One region of the Pseudomonas sp. ArH3a genome, then DNA from elsewhere that is predicted to be linked to it. Evidence: predicted binding sites of a transcription regulator. Region 1 holds the regulator's gene; each other region holds the start of a gene.
What was found. The regulator FliA, encoded in region 1, starts transcription of late flagellar genes. The targets are predictions, from matches to a motif close to CTAAAGTTTNNNNNNNNNNNGCCGNTAA.
Positions count from the first base shown of each region.

Region 1 (4,149 bases):
GCCTGGGCGAAGTGCTGAGCCTGGCTATCAGTCATGAATTACCGGTTGCTTACCTGACCGACGGGCCGCGGATTCCGGATGATCTGCATCTGCCGCGCCGTCATCAGTTGGTCAGCCGTGCTGTCAGCGTGCAAATGCAAGAAGAGCCTAGCGAGGAAGCGATGGCCGATATGTTCGCCGACCTTTACCACCACCCGGCAAAACGGGTCGGTTGAGGCGGGATGAACACCGTGAAATGTACCTACATCGATGGTCTGCAAGCGATTCACGCGGCCAAGCCATGTAGCCTGCGTCTAAGCAAGACAAGGTAAAGAAATAAAATGGGCAGCATGCATCCCGTACAGGTGATCGCGGTGACCGGCGGCAAAGGTGGCGTCGGGAAAACTAACGTGTCAGTGAATTTGTCCCTGGCCCTGGCAGAGCTTGGCCGTCGCGTCATGCTGCTGGATGCTGACCTGGGCCTGGCGAACGTCGACGTTCTGCTGGGGCTGACACCCAAACATACCCTTGCCGATGTGATCGAAGGCCGCTGCGAGCTGCGCGATGTGCTGCTGCAGGGCCCCGGTGGCATTCGTATCGTGCCGGCCGCCTCGGGCACCCAGAGCATGGTGCACCTGAGCCCGGCGCAGCATGCCGGCCTGATCCAGGCGTTCAGCGATATCGGCGACAACCTCGACGTGCTGGTGATCGACACCGCCGCCGGGATCGGCGAGTCGGTGGTCAGCTTTGTGCGCGCCGCGCAAGAAGTGTTGCTGGTGGTCTGCGACGAACCTACGTCGATCACCGACGCCTACGCCCTGATCAAATTGCTTAACCGTGACTACGGCATGAATCGCTTTCGCGTGTTGGCCAACATGGCCCAAAGCCCGCAAGAAGGGCGAAACCTGTTCGCCAAGTTGACCAAGGTCACGGATCGCTTCCTCGATGTCGCCCTACAATACGTGGGCGCAGTTCCCTATGACGAGTGTGTACGCAAGGCTGTGCAAAAGCAGCGTGCAGTCTACGAAGCGTTCCCTCGTTCCAAATGCGCATTGGCGTTCAAGGCTATTGCTCAGAAGGTCGATACTTGGCCGTTGCCCGCTAACCCTCGGGGGCATCTGGAGTTTTTCGTCGAGCGATTGGTGCATCAGACGAGCGCAGGACCGGTGCTATGACAGCCAGCGGCTACAACCTTTACAAAAAGTCGGCACGTGACAGCCAGGGCGAGTTGATCGAGCGCTATGCGCCGCTGGTCAAGCGCATTGCCTACCACTTGCTGGCACGCCTGCCCGCCAGCGTGCAGGTCGAAGACCTCATCCAGGCCGGCATGATTGGTTTGCTCGAAGTGTCGACCAAATACGACGCGAGCAAAGGCGCGAGTTTCGAGACGTATGCGGGTATTCGTATACGTGGCGCGATGCTCGATGAGGTGCGTAAAGGGGATTGGGCGCCGCGTTCGGTACACCGCAACACGCGAATGGTCAGTGACGCAATTCGCTCAATTGAAGCAAAAACCGGTCGTGACGCTAAAGATCATGAAGTTGCGGCCGAACTCCAATTGAGTCTCGACGATTACTACGGGATTTTGAACGATACCTTGGGCAGCCGCCTGTTCAGTTTCGACGACCTGTTGCAGGACGGCGAACACGAAGGGCTGCACGAGGATGGCGCGAGTGCACATCTGGAGCCGTCGCGCGACCTGGAAGACGAACGTTTCCAGGGGGCGTTGGCGGACGCGATTGCCAATTTGCCGGAGCGTGAGCGACTGGTGTTGTCGCTGTACTACGACGAAGAGCTGAACCTCAAGGAAATCGGTGAGGTCCTGGGGGTCAGCGAATCGCGTGTCAGCCAGTTGCACAGCCAGTGCGCAGCCCGCTTGCGGGGGCGATTGGGAGAGTGGCGCACGCGCTGACAGGCAGTGTGGGGACACTGCAGACGCTACCGCGAAGGCTGCATGCTTTCGCGGGTTCGTTGCGTGGTGCCCTGGGCAGTCCTTTTTGTGTAACGCCTGTTGATTGAAATGGCGCGTCCAGGTGCTGGGCGCGTTTAAGACTGCTTGGAGGTCGAATTGGACAAGAACATGAAAATCCTCATCGTTGATGACTTCTCAACGATGCGGCGGATCATAAAAAACCTGTTGCGTGACCTTGGGTTCACTAACACGGTCGAGGCGGATGACGGCATTACGGCGATTCCGATCCTCAACAGCGGGAGCATTGACTTTCTGGTAACCGACTGGAACATGCCGGGCATGACCGGCATCGACTTGCTGCGCCACGTGCGCGCCGATGAAAAACTGCGCAGCCTGCCTGTGTTGATGGTGACCGCCGAAGCCAAGCGTGAACAGATCATCGAAGCCGCCCAAGCTGGGGTAAACGGCTACGTGGTCAAGCCATTCACTGCACAGGCCTTGAAAGAGAAGATCGAAAAAATCTTCGAACGCATCGGTCATTGATGCTGCCACGGGGGAGCTATGGAGCATAAAGAAACGTCACAGGGAGACTTTGAGTCGACCCTGAAAAAGCATGCTCACCAGTTGGTTGAAAGCCTTGAAAAAGGCCAGTTCGGCGACGCGGTGCAGTTAATCCATGAGCTTAACCAGACCCGTGACCGCGGCCTGTACCAGGAAGTGGGCAAGCTCACACGCGAGCTGCACAGTGCGATCGTCAATTTTCAGATTGACCCGCACATGCCCCAGGCCGAAGAAATTTCGCAAATTACCGATGCCACCGAACGCCTGTCCTATGTGGTCAGGCTGACAGAGGCGGCGGCCAACCGCACCATGGACCTGGTGGAAAACGCAACGCCCTTGGTCAATGGCATGACCACCGAAGCACAAGCCCTGAGCGTTGACTGGGGCCGCTTCATGCGTCGCGAAGTGGGGGCCGAAGAGTTTCGTGATTTGGCGCGTCGGGTCGACGGCTTTTTGTCGCGCAGCGAGCAGGACAACCGTACGGTTGCCAGCAACCTCAATGACATTCTGCTGGCCCAGGATTACCAGGACCTCACCGGTCAGGTGATCAAACGCGTGACCCAACTGGTCACCGAAGTGGAAAGCAACCTGCTCAAATTGGTGCTCATGGCCGGCCAAGTTGATCGTTTTGCCGGCATCGAACATGACCGCGAAGCGATCCTCTCGGAAAAAGATCCACAAAAACATCTCGCCAAGGGTGAAGGTCCGCAGATTCATGCCGATAAACGTGAAGACGTTATGTCAGGTCAGGATGACGTAGATGACCTGTTATCCAGTTTAGGCTTCTAAGGAGCACCCACATGAGCTTCGGCGCCGATGAAGAAATCCTTCAGGATTTCCTTGTAGAGGCCGGCGAAATTTTAGAGCAACTGTCCGAACAACTGGTCGAGCTGGAAAGTCGACCGGATGATGCGAACCTGCTCAATGCAATTTTTCGCGGTTTTCACACTGTAAAAGGGGGCGCCGGCTTCCTCCAGCTCCATGAGCTGGTGGAGTGCTGTCACATCGCCGAGAACGTGTTCGACATCCTGCGTAAGGGTGAGCGCCACGTCGACTCGGAACTGATGGACGTGATTCTGGAAGCATTGGATGCGGTCAACGGCATGTTCAGCGAAGTGCGCGAACGTGCCCCGATCACAGCGGCCACGCCGGAACTGCTGGCCGCCCTGGCGCGCCTGGCAGAACCTGCCGCCACCCCGGCTGCGCCGGTGGTGGAAGCAGCGCCTGCTGCGGTTGCTGAGCCGGAAGCGGATGTGACCGACAGCGAGTTCGAGCAGTTGCTCAACTCCCTCAGTGCGGTGAAGGCCGAGGCTGAGGCGCCGCAAGCGCCGCAAGCGCCTGCTGCGCCCGCAACGCCGACCAGCGAAGACATCACCGACGCAGAGTTCGAATCCCTGCTCGACCAGTTGCATGGCAAAGGCCAGTTCGCCGCTGACGTGGTGGCACCCGCCGCCGAGTCGAAAGCGCCAGCGGCCCCGGCCAGCAACGACATTACCGACGACGAATTCGAAGCGTTGCTCGACCAGCTGCATGGCAAAGGCACGTTTGTCGCTGAAGCCTTGCCGCAAGTTGCCGCGACCGCCGCAGCCCCAGTCGCCGGTGCAGCACCTGCCAGTGCGGCACCAGCGGGCGACGGGCTGATCTCTGATCACGAGTTCGAAGCCCTGTTGGATGATTTGCACGGCAAAGGCAAGTTC
Region 1 covers NZ_CP080330.1:5,014,448-5,018,596, reverse strand. The annotation lists gene flhF (flagellar biosynthesis protein FlhF) at 1-215, shown strand, start outside; gene fleN (flagellar synthesis regulator FleN) at 321-1,154, shown strand; gene fliA (RNA polymerase sigma factor FliA) at 1,151-1,891, shown strand; gene K0P33_RS22880 (chemotaxis response regulator CheY) at 2,060-2,434, shown strand; gene K0P33_RS22875 (protein phosphatase CheZ) at 2,453-3,241, shown strand; gene K0P33_RS22870 (chemotaxis protein CheA) at 3,253-4,149, shown strand, end outside.

Region 2 (4,149 bases), 2.5 Mb from region 1:
ATGAACCGAGCAAGCCGGCAGAGCCCGTGGCCGAGCACAGCATCGCGCCCGCTGCGCAAGCGACGCCGACTGCGCCCACCCCGACCGAGCCAGCGCCGACGCCCGTTGCGTTGCCCGCTCCCCATGACCCTACATTGCCGCCGCGAGCCCCATGAGCGCTGATAAACCGGAAAACGACCAGCACATGCCACTGGTCTCGCACCTCACCGAGTTGCGTACCCGCCTGCTGCGTTGCGTAGCGGCCATCTTCATTATCTTTGCCGGGCTGTTCGCCTTCACCCAGCAGATCTACACCTTCGTTTCGACGCCGCTGCGCCAGTACCTGCCGGCCGGTGCGACGATGATCGCCACCGACGTGTCGTCGCCGTTCCTCACGCCACTGAAGCTGACCATGATGGTCTCGCTGTTCCTGGCAATCCCGGTGATCCTGCACCAGATCTGGGGCTTTATCGCGCCGGGCCTGTACAAGCATGAGAAGCGCATCGCGGTGCCGTTGTTGGTGTCGAGCATCCTGCTGTTCTACACCGGCATGGCCTTCGCCTATTTCCTGGTGTTCCCACTGATCTTCAAGTTCTTCGCTGCGGCCACGCCGGCCGGCGTGGAAATGATGACCGACATCACCAGCTACCTCGACTTCGTGATGACGCTGTTCTTCGCCTTTGGCGTGGCCTTTGAAATCCCGGTGGCCGTGGTGCTGTTGGTGTGGATCGGCGTGGTCGACGTCAAATACCTGAAGAAAGTCCGCCCATACGTGATCATCGGCTGCTTCGTGGTCGGCATGATCCTGACCCCGCCGGACATCTTTTCGCAGACCCTGTTGGCCGTGCCGATGTGGATGCTGTTCGAGGTCGGCATCCTGTTCAGCAGCTTGATCACCAAGCGTGGCGAGCACCCGGATGACCAACCCGCCGACGACGACCAGCCGCCAGCGACTCAGCCGTGAACCTGCTGTTGCTTGAAGAGGCCGACTTTATCGCGGCCGACCGGGTGATCCTGCGTGATCGGCGCCTGGTGCATATGCAGGAAGTCCACCGCGCCGTGGTGGGCGACAACCTGCGGGTGGGGCGCATTGGCGGGTTGATGGGCAGTGCGCAACTGCTGCGCCTGCAGGCCAGTGAAGCCGAACTGCAAGTGAGCTTCGACCTGCCGCCGCCGGCCAAACTGCCATTGACCTTGCTGCTGGCCCTGCCGCGCCCGAAGATGCTGCGTCGGGTGCTGCAAACCGTGGCGGCCATGGGCGTGCCCAAGGTGGTGCTGGTCAACAGCTACCGCGTGGAGAAGAGCTTCTGGCAAACCCCATTCCTGGAGCCTGAGGCGATTCGCGAGCAGCTTATCCTCGGCCTGGAGCAGGCGCGCGACACGGTGCTGCCCGAGATCATCATCGAAAAACGCTTCAAGCCGTTCGTCGAAGATCGCCTGCCGGCCTTGACCGAAGGCACCCTCGGCCTGATCGGCCATCCAGGCGATTACCCGGCCTGCCCGCGTGGGCTGGATGAGACTGTAACCCTCGCCATCGGCCCGGAAGGTGGCTGGATACCCTACGAAGTGGACCTGCTGACCAAGGCTGGCTTGCAGCCGGTACAACTGGGCGCGCGCATCCTGCGTGTAGAAACCGCCGTAACCGCCCTACTCGCCCGCCTGTTCTGACTCTATCCCGATCGTTCCCACGCTCCGCGTGGGAACGCCCTCATGGACGCTCTGCGTCCGCTCTTGTGACGCAGAGCGTCACGGGATGCATTCCCCGCAGAGCGCGGGAACGATCATCGCACCTACAGAATAATCCTACGCCGCCGATAGCCTCTGAATAAGTCCAAGCCTTGTTCAAGGGGAGTTCGCAGTATGTATCGTTGGTTAGCCGAAAAACTGGGGAATGTGAGCGTCAACCGCAAGTTAAGCATTGGCTTTGGCTTGGTGTTGGTCCTGACGTTGTTGATCACCTTCACCGGCTGGACTGGCCTGGGCGATGTGATCAGTCGGGGTGACAAGCTAGGCTTTATCTCCAGCCTCAACGGGCTGACCAAAGACCTGCGCCTGGCGCGCCTGGACTTTGAAATGCGTCGCGGCGAACAAGGCACCGATGCGGTCAACGGCCTGCTCACCCAGCTGGACAACGGGTTGAACACCGCGCTAACCCTGATCGAGCAACCCGACGACAAGGCCCTGGTCGAGCAACAACAGGATGCCCTGAACCAATACAAAAAGGCCTTCACCGCCATGGTCCAGGCTGGTCTCAAGCGTGAAGGCGCGCGCAGCAAGCTCGGCGACACCGCCGATAACGCCGTGGCCAAGATCAACGAAGTCGAAAAAAACCTGCTGCAAGGTGACAGCGTCACCCAGTTCAACAGCGTGGTCGACCTGAGCAAGCTGATCCAGCAATCGCGCTTCCAAGTGCGCGGTTACACCTACAGCGGCAAGACGGAAGCCGAAAAGCCGGCCCTGGATGCCATCGATAACGCCCTGAAGAAAATCACCGAACTCCAAGGTCAACTGCCGGCCCAGTACCAGGCCAACCTGCAAGAGGCCGGCGTGTCGTTGCAAGCCTACCGCGCGGCTGTCAGCCAGTACCGCGACTCCCAGGTCGCCAGCGCTGCTGCGCTGAAAATCATGACTGGGCAAGGCGATATCCTGCTGGGCCACAGCGAAAAACTCACCACCTCGCAAACCGCAGTGCGCGATGCCGATGCGGCACACGCCAAACAGTTGCTGCTGCTGGCCACCGTGCTGGCGTTGATCTTCGGCATCGTCGCCGCTTGGGCCATTACGCGCCAAATCGTCATTCCGCTGAACCAGACCCTCAAAGTCGCTGAGCGCGTGGCCTCCGGCGACCTGAGCCACAACCTCAACTCCGCACGCCAGGACGAGTTGGGCCAATTGCAGCGCTCCATGCAAAGCATGACCGTCGGCCTGCGTGAGTTGATCGGCGGTATCAGCGACGGCGTCACCCAGATCGCCAGCGCCGCCGAGCAACTGTCCGCCGTGACTGAGCAAACCAGCGCCGGGGTCAACAGCCAGAAGGTCGAGACCGACCAAGTGGCCACCGCCATGAACGAAATGGCTGCGACCGTGCAGGAAGTGGCACGCAACGCCGAGGAAGCCTCTGAGGCGGCCGTGGCGGCTGACCAGCAGGCCCGTGAAGGTGACAAGGTGGTCAGCGAGGCCATCGCCCAGATCGAGCGCCTGGCCACCGAGGTCGGCAACTCTACCGAGGCCATGGGCCACCTGAAACGCGAAAGCGACAAGATCGGCAGCGTGCTCGATGTGATCAAGTCGGTGGCCCAGCAAACCAACCTGCTGGCACTCAACGCCGCGATTGAAGCGGCGCGGGCCGGTGAAGCCGGACGTGGCTTTGCCGTAGTGGCCGACGAGGTGCGCAGCCTGGCCCAACGCACCCAGAAGTCCACCGAAGAGATCGAAGAGCTGATCGTCGGCCTGCAAAGCGGCACCCAGCAGGTGGCGACCATCATGGACAACAGCCGTGGCCTCACCGACAGCAGCGTCGAGCTGACCCGCCGCGCCGGCAACGCACTGGGCAACATCACGCGCACGGTCTCGACTATTCAGGCGATGAACTCGCAGATTGCCACCGCCGCCGAGCAACAAAGCGCCGTGGCCGAAGAGATCAACCGCAGCGTGCTGAATGTGCGTGATGTGTCTGAACAGACCTCTTCGGCCAGTGAAGAGACCGCAGCGTCCAGCGCGGAACTGGCGCGCCTGGGTATTTACCTGCAAACCCTGGTAGGCCGCTTCAAGGTTTGAGCCCCTCGCGACGGCCATCATGGCCGTCGCCTTCACAAGTTGTGAAATTTCCTACACGCTTTTCAGGTCGAGGATTACACACCTTCCGCCGAATAGAAGTAGCGTTTCAACTCCCCTGACCGTGTCAGCCGGACTGTCGAAACGCTCCCTTTACTCGTAGGAGGTTCACCATGTTTGGTCCACTGACCCGCGCACTCGGCAACGCCAGTGTCACCCTTAAACTCTTCCTTGGCTTCGGCCTGGTCTTGACGCTCAGCTTGGCTATAGCCCTGACGGGCTGGCAAGCCTTAAACACCTCATTGTTTCGCTCGCAATCGTTGACCATTCTTTCGCAATTAGCGGTGGTCGGCGAAGAGCTGCGGGCTGACCGCATTGTGTATCGCACCCTGAATA
Region 2 covers NZ_CP080330.1:700,000-704,148, reverse strand. The annotation lists gene tatB (Sec-independent protein translocase protein TatB) at 1-155, shown strand, start outside; gene tatC (twin-arginine translocase subunit TatC) at 152-943, shown strand; gene K0P33_RS03100 (16S rRNA (uracil(1498)-N(3))-methyltransferase) at 940-1,647, shown strand; gene K0P33_RS03095 (methyl-accepting chemotaxis protein) at 1,840-3,756, shown strand; gene K0P33_RS03090 (methyl-accepting chemotaxis protein) at 3,927-4,149, shown strand, end outside.
Region 2: a site for FliA is predicted at 1,770-1,797, ahead of K0P33_RS03095 (methyl-accepting chemotaxis protein). Genes of this name have one in related genera too.

Region 3 (4,149 bases), 3.1 Mb from region 1:
GGTTGATCAACCGCCGCTGCTGCTCTGCCAACTTGGTCAAATCCGCACTGGCCGCGCTGGACTCATCCGCGCCGCCCGCCACTTCATTGGCCACCTGGCCGATATTGATCACATTGCGATTGATGTCCTCAGCCACCGCGCTCTGCTCCTCAGCTGCGCTGGCAATCTGGGTGTTCATGTCGTTGATCACCGACACTGCCTGCGTAATCGTTTCCAGTGCCTCAGCGGCCTTGGCCGCATGTTGCACGCTTTCATCGGTGCGGTTCTGGCTGTCTTCCATCACCTTCACCACGTCCCGCGTGCCTTGTTGCAGTTGCTGGATCATGGTCTGGATTTCTTCGGTGGCTTTCTGCGTTTTCTGCGCCAGGTTGCGCACTTCATCCGCCACCACCGCAAACCCACGGCCTTGCTCGCCAGCCCGCGCCGCCTCGATGGCGGCGTTGAGCGCCAGAAGGTTGGTCTGCTCGGCAATGCCACGAATCGCCGTGAGGATCGCGTTGATGTTCTCGCTGTCCTTGGCCAGAGTTTGCACCACGACGACCGCGCGGCCGATTTCTTGCGCCAGCGCGCCGATTGACGTCGAGGTGTCGCGCACGACGCGCATGCCTTGGCTCGCGGCTTGGTCCGCGTGGCTGGCAGCTTGCGCAGCCTGGGTGGCGTTGCGCGCCACGTCTTGGGCGGTGGCGGTCATCTCGTGCACGGCGGTGGCCACTTGGTCGATCTCGACCATTTGTTTGTGCACGCCCTGATTGGTGCGGATCGCGATGTCGGCGGTGTGCTCCGACGAATCGCTGACCTTCTGCACCGAACTCACCACCTGGGTAATCATGCCCTGCAGCTTGATCAGGAAGGTATTGAAGCCCGTGGCAATCGCGCCCAGTTCATCGGCGCGGTCGCTGGTCAGGCGGCGCGTCAGGTCGCCTTCGCCTTGGGCGATGTCGTTGAGCATGGCCACCATTTGCTTGAGCGGGCGGGCGATGCCGTGGCCCACCAGCCAGATCACCAGCAAGCCGATGCCAGCGATCAACAGGCCAACCATGGCCATGCCGAAGGTGTCGGTTTTGCGCTGGGCTTGCAGGTCACTTTGCAGTTTCTGCGAGTCGGCCATTACTGCACTCAGCGGCAGTTGCATCATCAAGGTCCAGCGCGCTTCAGCCTGGCCGATGTTGAAGGGCAGGAACAGCACGATATGCCCGTGTTCCTTGTCGATGTCGTAGCGCACTTCGCCGACTTTCAGCTGGCTGAGGTTGGCCAGTTCGTTGCTGTCGAGCAGGTCGGTGGCCTTTTCGCCGAGCTTGCTGGCGTCCTTGGTGTAGGCCACCAGGCGACCGTTACTGGAGATCAGCGCCAGCTCGCCGGCGCCGTCATAGAGGTTCTGGTCGGCGCGGGTGAGCATGTCCTGGATGAAATTGACTGACAGGTCGGCGCCGACGATGCCCTGGAAGGCGCCGTCAATCATGATCGGTTCGATAAACGAGGCCAGCATCACCATCGCATTGCCGACCTTATACGGTGCCGGGTCGATGGCGCAGGGCTTCTTGCTCTCTTTGGAGCACAGGTAGTACTCGCTGGCGCGCACGCCGGTGGCGAGGATGTTCTGGTCGTTGACGTCGGCGAGTTTATCCAGGCCCAGGCTGCCATCAGCGTTGCGGTACCACCACGGCAGAAAGCGCCCGTCGGCGGCCATGCCGACAATCGGCGTGTTGACGTAGGCGGCGTCGTTATGGTCAATCGCATTGGGCTCCCAGCCGATATAAGCGCCAAGGATTTTCGGGTTGCGCACCACGGTCTCGTGCAGCAGGTTGATCAGTTGTTCGCGCCCGACCTGCAGCGCCGGTTCGCCCTTGGCGTCTTTCATGCCGAGCAGGGCGTTGGCGGTGGCCAGGCCTTTGGCGGTCACCAGGGGTGCTTCCAATTCGCGCTGGATCAGCGTGGCCTGGGTTTGCGCCAACGCTGTGAGGCGCTGCTCGATGACCTGCTCAAACTGCGCCTGGGTGCGGTCCTGCACCAGTTCCTGGGTGCGCGCGCCGGCAAACACGGCGTAGAGCACCAACACGGCAACCACACTCAGCACGATGGCGCCGGTCAGTGCTGCGACAGAAAACTGAATCGACTTGAATTTCATGAAGGCTCCGGGCGCAGGGGCAGAGGGCTGCCTTCTTGTATCGGCCGCGGGCTCGGGAGGCTTAAGGGTGGGCCGGTAAAAGAGCGCCGGATGTCGCAAATGGGCTGTTCGCCGCCGCAGTGGGCGTGTGGGGCGTATCTGAAAATCTGCGGTTACACGTCTTGTGTATCTGGCGCAGATACATTTGACCGCCTACGATACGCGCCAGGATTCTAGGGAGAGCGTCATGAAAAAATCATTGGCAGTAAGCGTACTCAGTGCAGCGATGCTGCTGGCCGGTTGTCAGTCGGTCAATACCACCAGCGGCGGTGCCGTTGGGGTAGAGCGCAAGCAGTACATGTTCAGCATGCTGTCGAGCCAAGAAGTCGACCAGATGTATGCCCAGTCCTACCAGCAAACGCTGGGTGAGGCGAGCGGCAAAGGCATGCTCGACAAGACCAGCGCCAACGCCAAGCGCGTGCAGGCGATTGCCAAGCGTCTGATCGCCCAGGCACCGACGTTCCGCCCGGATGCGGCGCAGTGGAAGTGGGAAGTGAACCTGATCAAAAGCGATGAGATGAACGCCAATTGCGGGCCTGGCGGCAAGATCTTTGTGTACAGCGCGTTGATCGACAACCTCAAGCTCACCGATGACGAACTGGCTGCGGTGATGGGCCATGAAATCGCCCACGCCTTGCGCGAGCACGGGCGTGAGGCCATGTCCAAGGCCTACGGCATTCAGATGGCCAAGCAGGGCGCCGGTGCCTTGTTCGGTTTGGGTCAGGACAGCCTGGCGTTGGCCGATACCGTGGCCAACTACGGCATGACCTTGCCCAACAGTCGCGCCAATGAAAACGAAGCGGACCTGATCGGCTTGGAGCTGTCGGCCCGGGCTGGTTATAACCCGAACGCGGCCATCACGTTGTGGAACAAGATGGCCAAGGCTTCGGAAGGTGCGCCACCGGAGTTCATGAGCACACACCCGGCTTCCGACAGCCGAATCGCCTCGTTGCAGGCGGCGATTCCGAAGGTGATGCCGCTTTACCAGCAGGCCAAAAAGTCCTGATTGATCGTTCCCACGCTCTGCGTGGGAATGCCGCTCTGGACGCTCTGCGTCCGCTCTTAAAAGCGTGACGCAGAGCGTCACAGAATGCATTCCCACGCGGAGCGTGGGAATGATCAGGTCGGGCTAGATCCAGCCGCTGCTTTGCATGGCTTTGTACACCGCAACAATCGCCAGGATGAAGAACGCCGTAGCCGCCAGTCGACGAATCAAGGTCAACGGCAGTTTTTCCGCCGCGAAATTCCCCGCCAGAACCACCGGCACGTTGGCAATCAGCATGCCCAAGGTGGTGCCGATAATCACCAGCCACAGCTCAGGGTATTGCGCCGCCAGCATCACCGTGGCGATCTGCGTCTTGTCACCGATTTCTGCAAGGAAGAACGCAATCAGCGTGGTCAGGAACGGGCCGAACTTGCGCGTGGTACTGGCTTCGTCATCGTCGAGTTTGTCCGGCACCAAGGTCCATAGCGCCGTGGCACAGAAGCTTGCCGCGAGGATCCAATGCAACACTGCATCCGAGAAGAAACTGCCGAACCAGGCCCCGACGGCACCGGCGGCCGCATGGTTGGCCAGGGTCGCGGCGACGATGCCGGCGATGATCGGCCAAGGTTTGCGAAAGCGTGCGGCAAGGATGAGCGCGAGCAGCTGCGTCTTGTCGCCGATTTCGGCCAAGGCAACGATTGCGGTAGGTACGAGTAATGAATCCAGCATCAGGTAAGTTTCCAGGGGCGGGTCGACACGGCTATGACACGTACAGCCTTCCCGCCCCGGGTAAGGTGTGCGTGTCATAGGTCTTGTCAAACCCCGGTCCGTCTGTGCGGACTCCTGGGTCGCATACGCCATGGTCTGTTGACCAAGTATGTTGACGTATGCCGGACGAGCATGGCGCTCGTGGGAGACTACTCCCCTAGGACGGAGCGGATTTTGCCTAGGCAAAACCCATTCGGCAAGCCTTCTTTTTCAAAAAACCATCAGCCGCGTT
Region 3 covers NZ_CP080330.1:1,356,431-1,360,579, forward strand. The annotation lists gene K0P33_RS06155 (methyl-accepting chemotaxis protein) at 1-2,125, opposite strand, end outside; gene K0P33_RS06160 (M48 family metallopeptidase) at 2,352-3,170, shown strand; gene K0P33_RS06165 (TMEM165/GDT1 family protein) at 3,294-3,878, opposite strand; yybP-ykoY riboswitch at 3,968-4,087, opposite strand; gene K0P33_RS06170 (class I SAM-dependent methyltransferase) at 4,139-4,149, opposite strand, start outside.
Region 3: a site for FliA is predicted at 2,163-2,190, ahead of K0P33_RS06155 (methyl-accepting chemotaxis protein). Genes of this name have one in related genera too.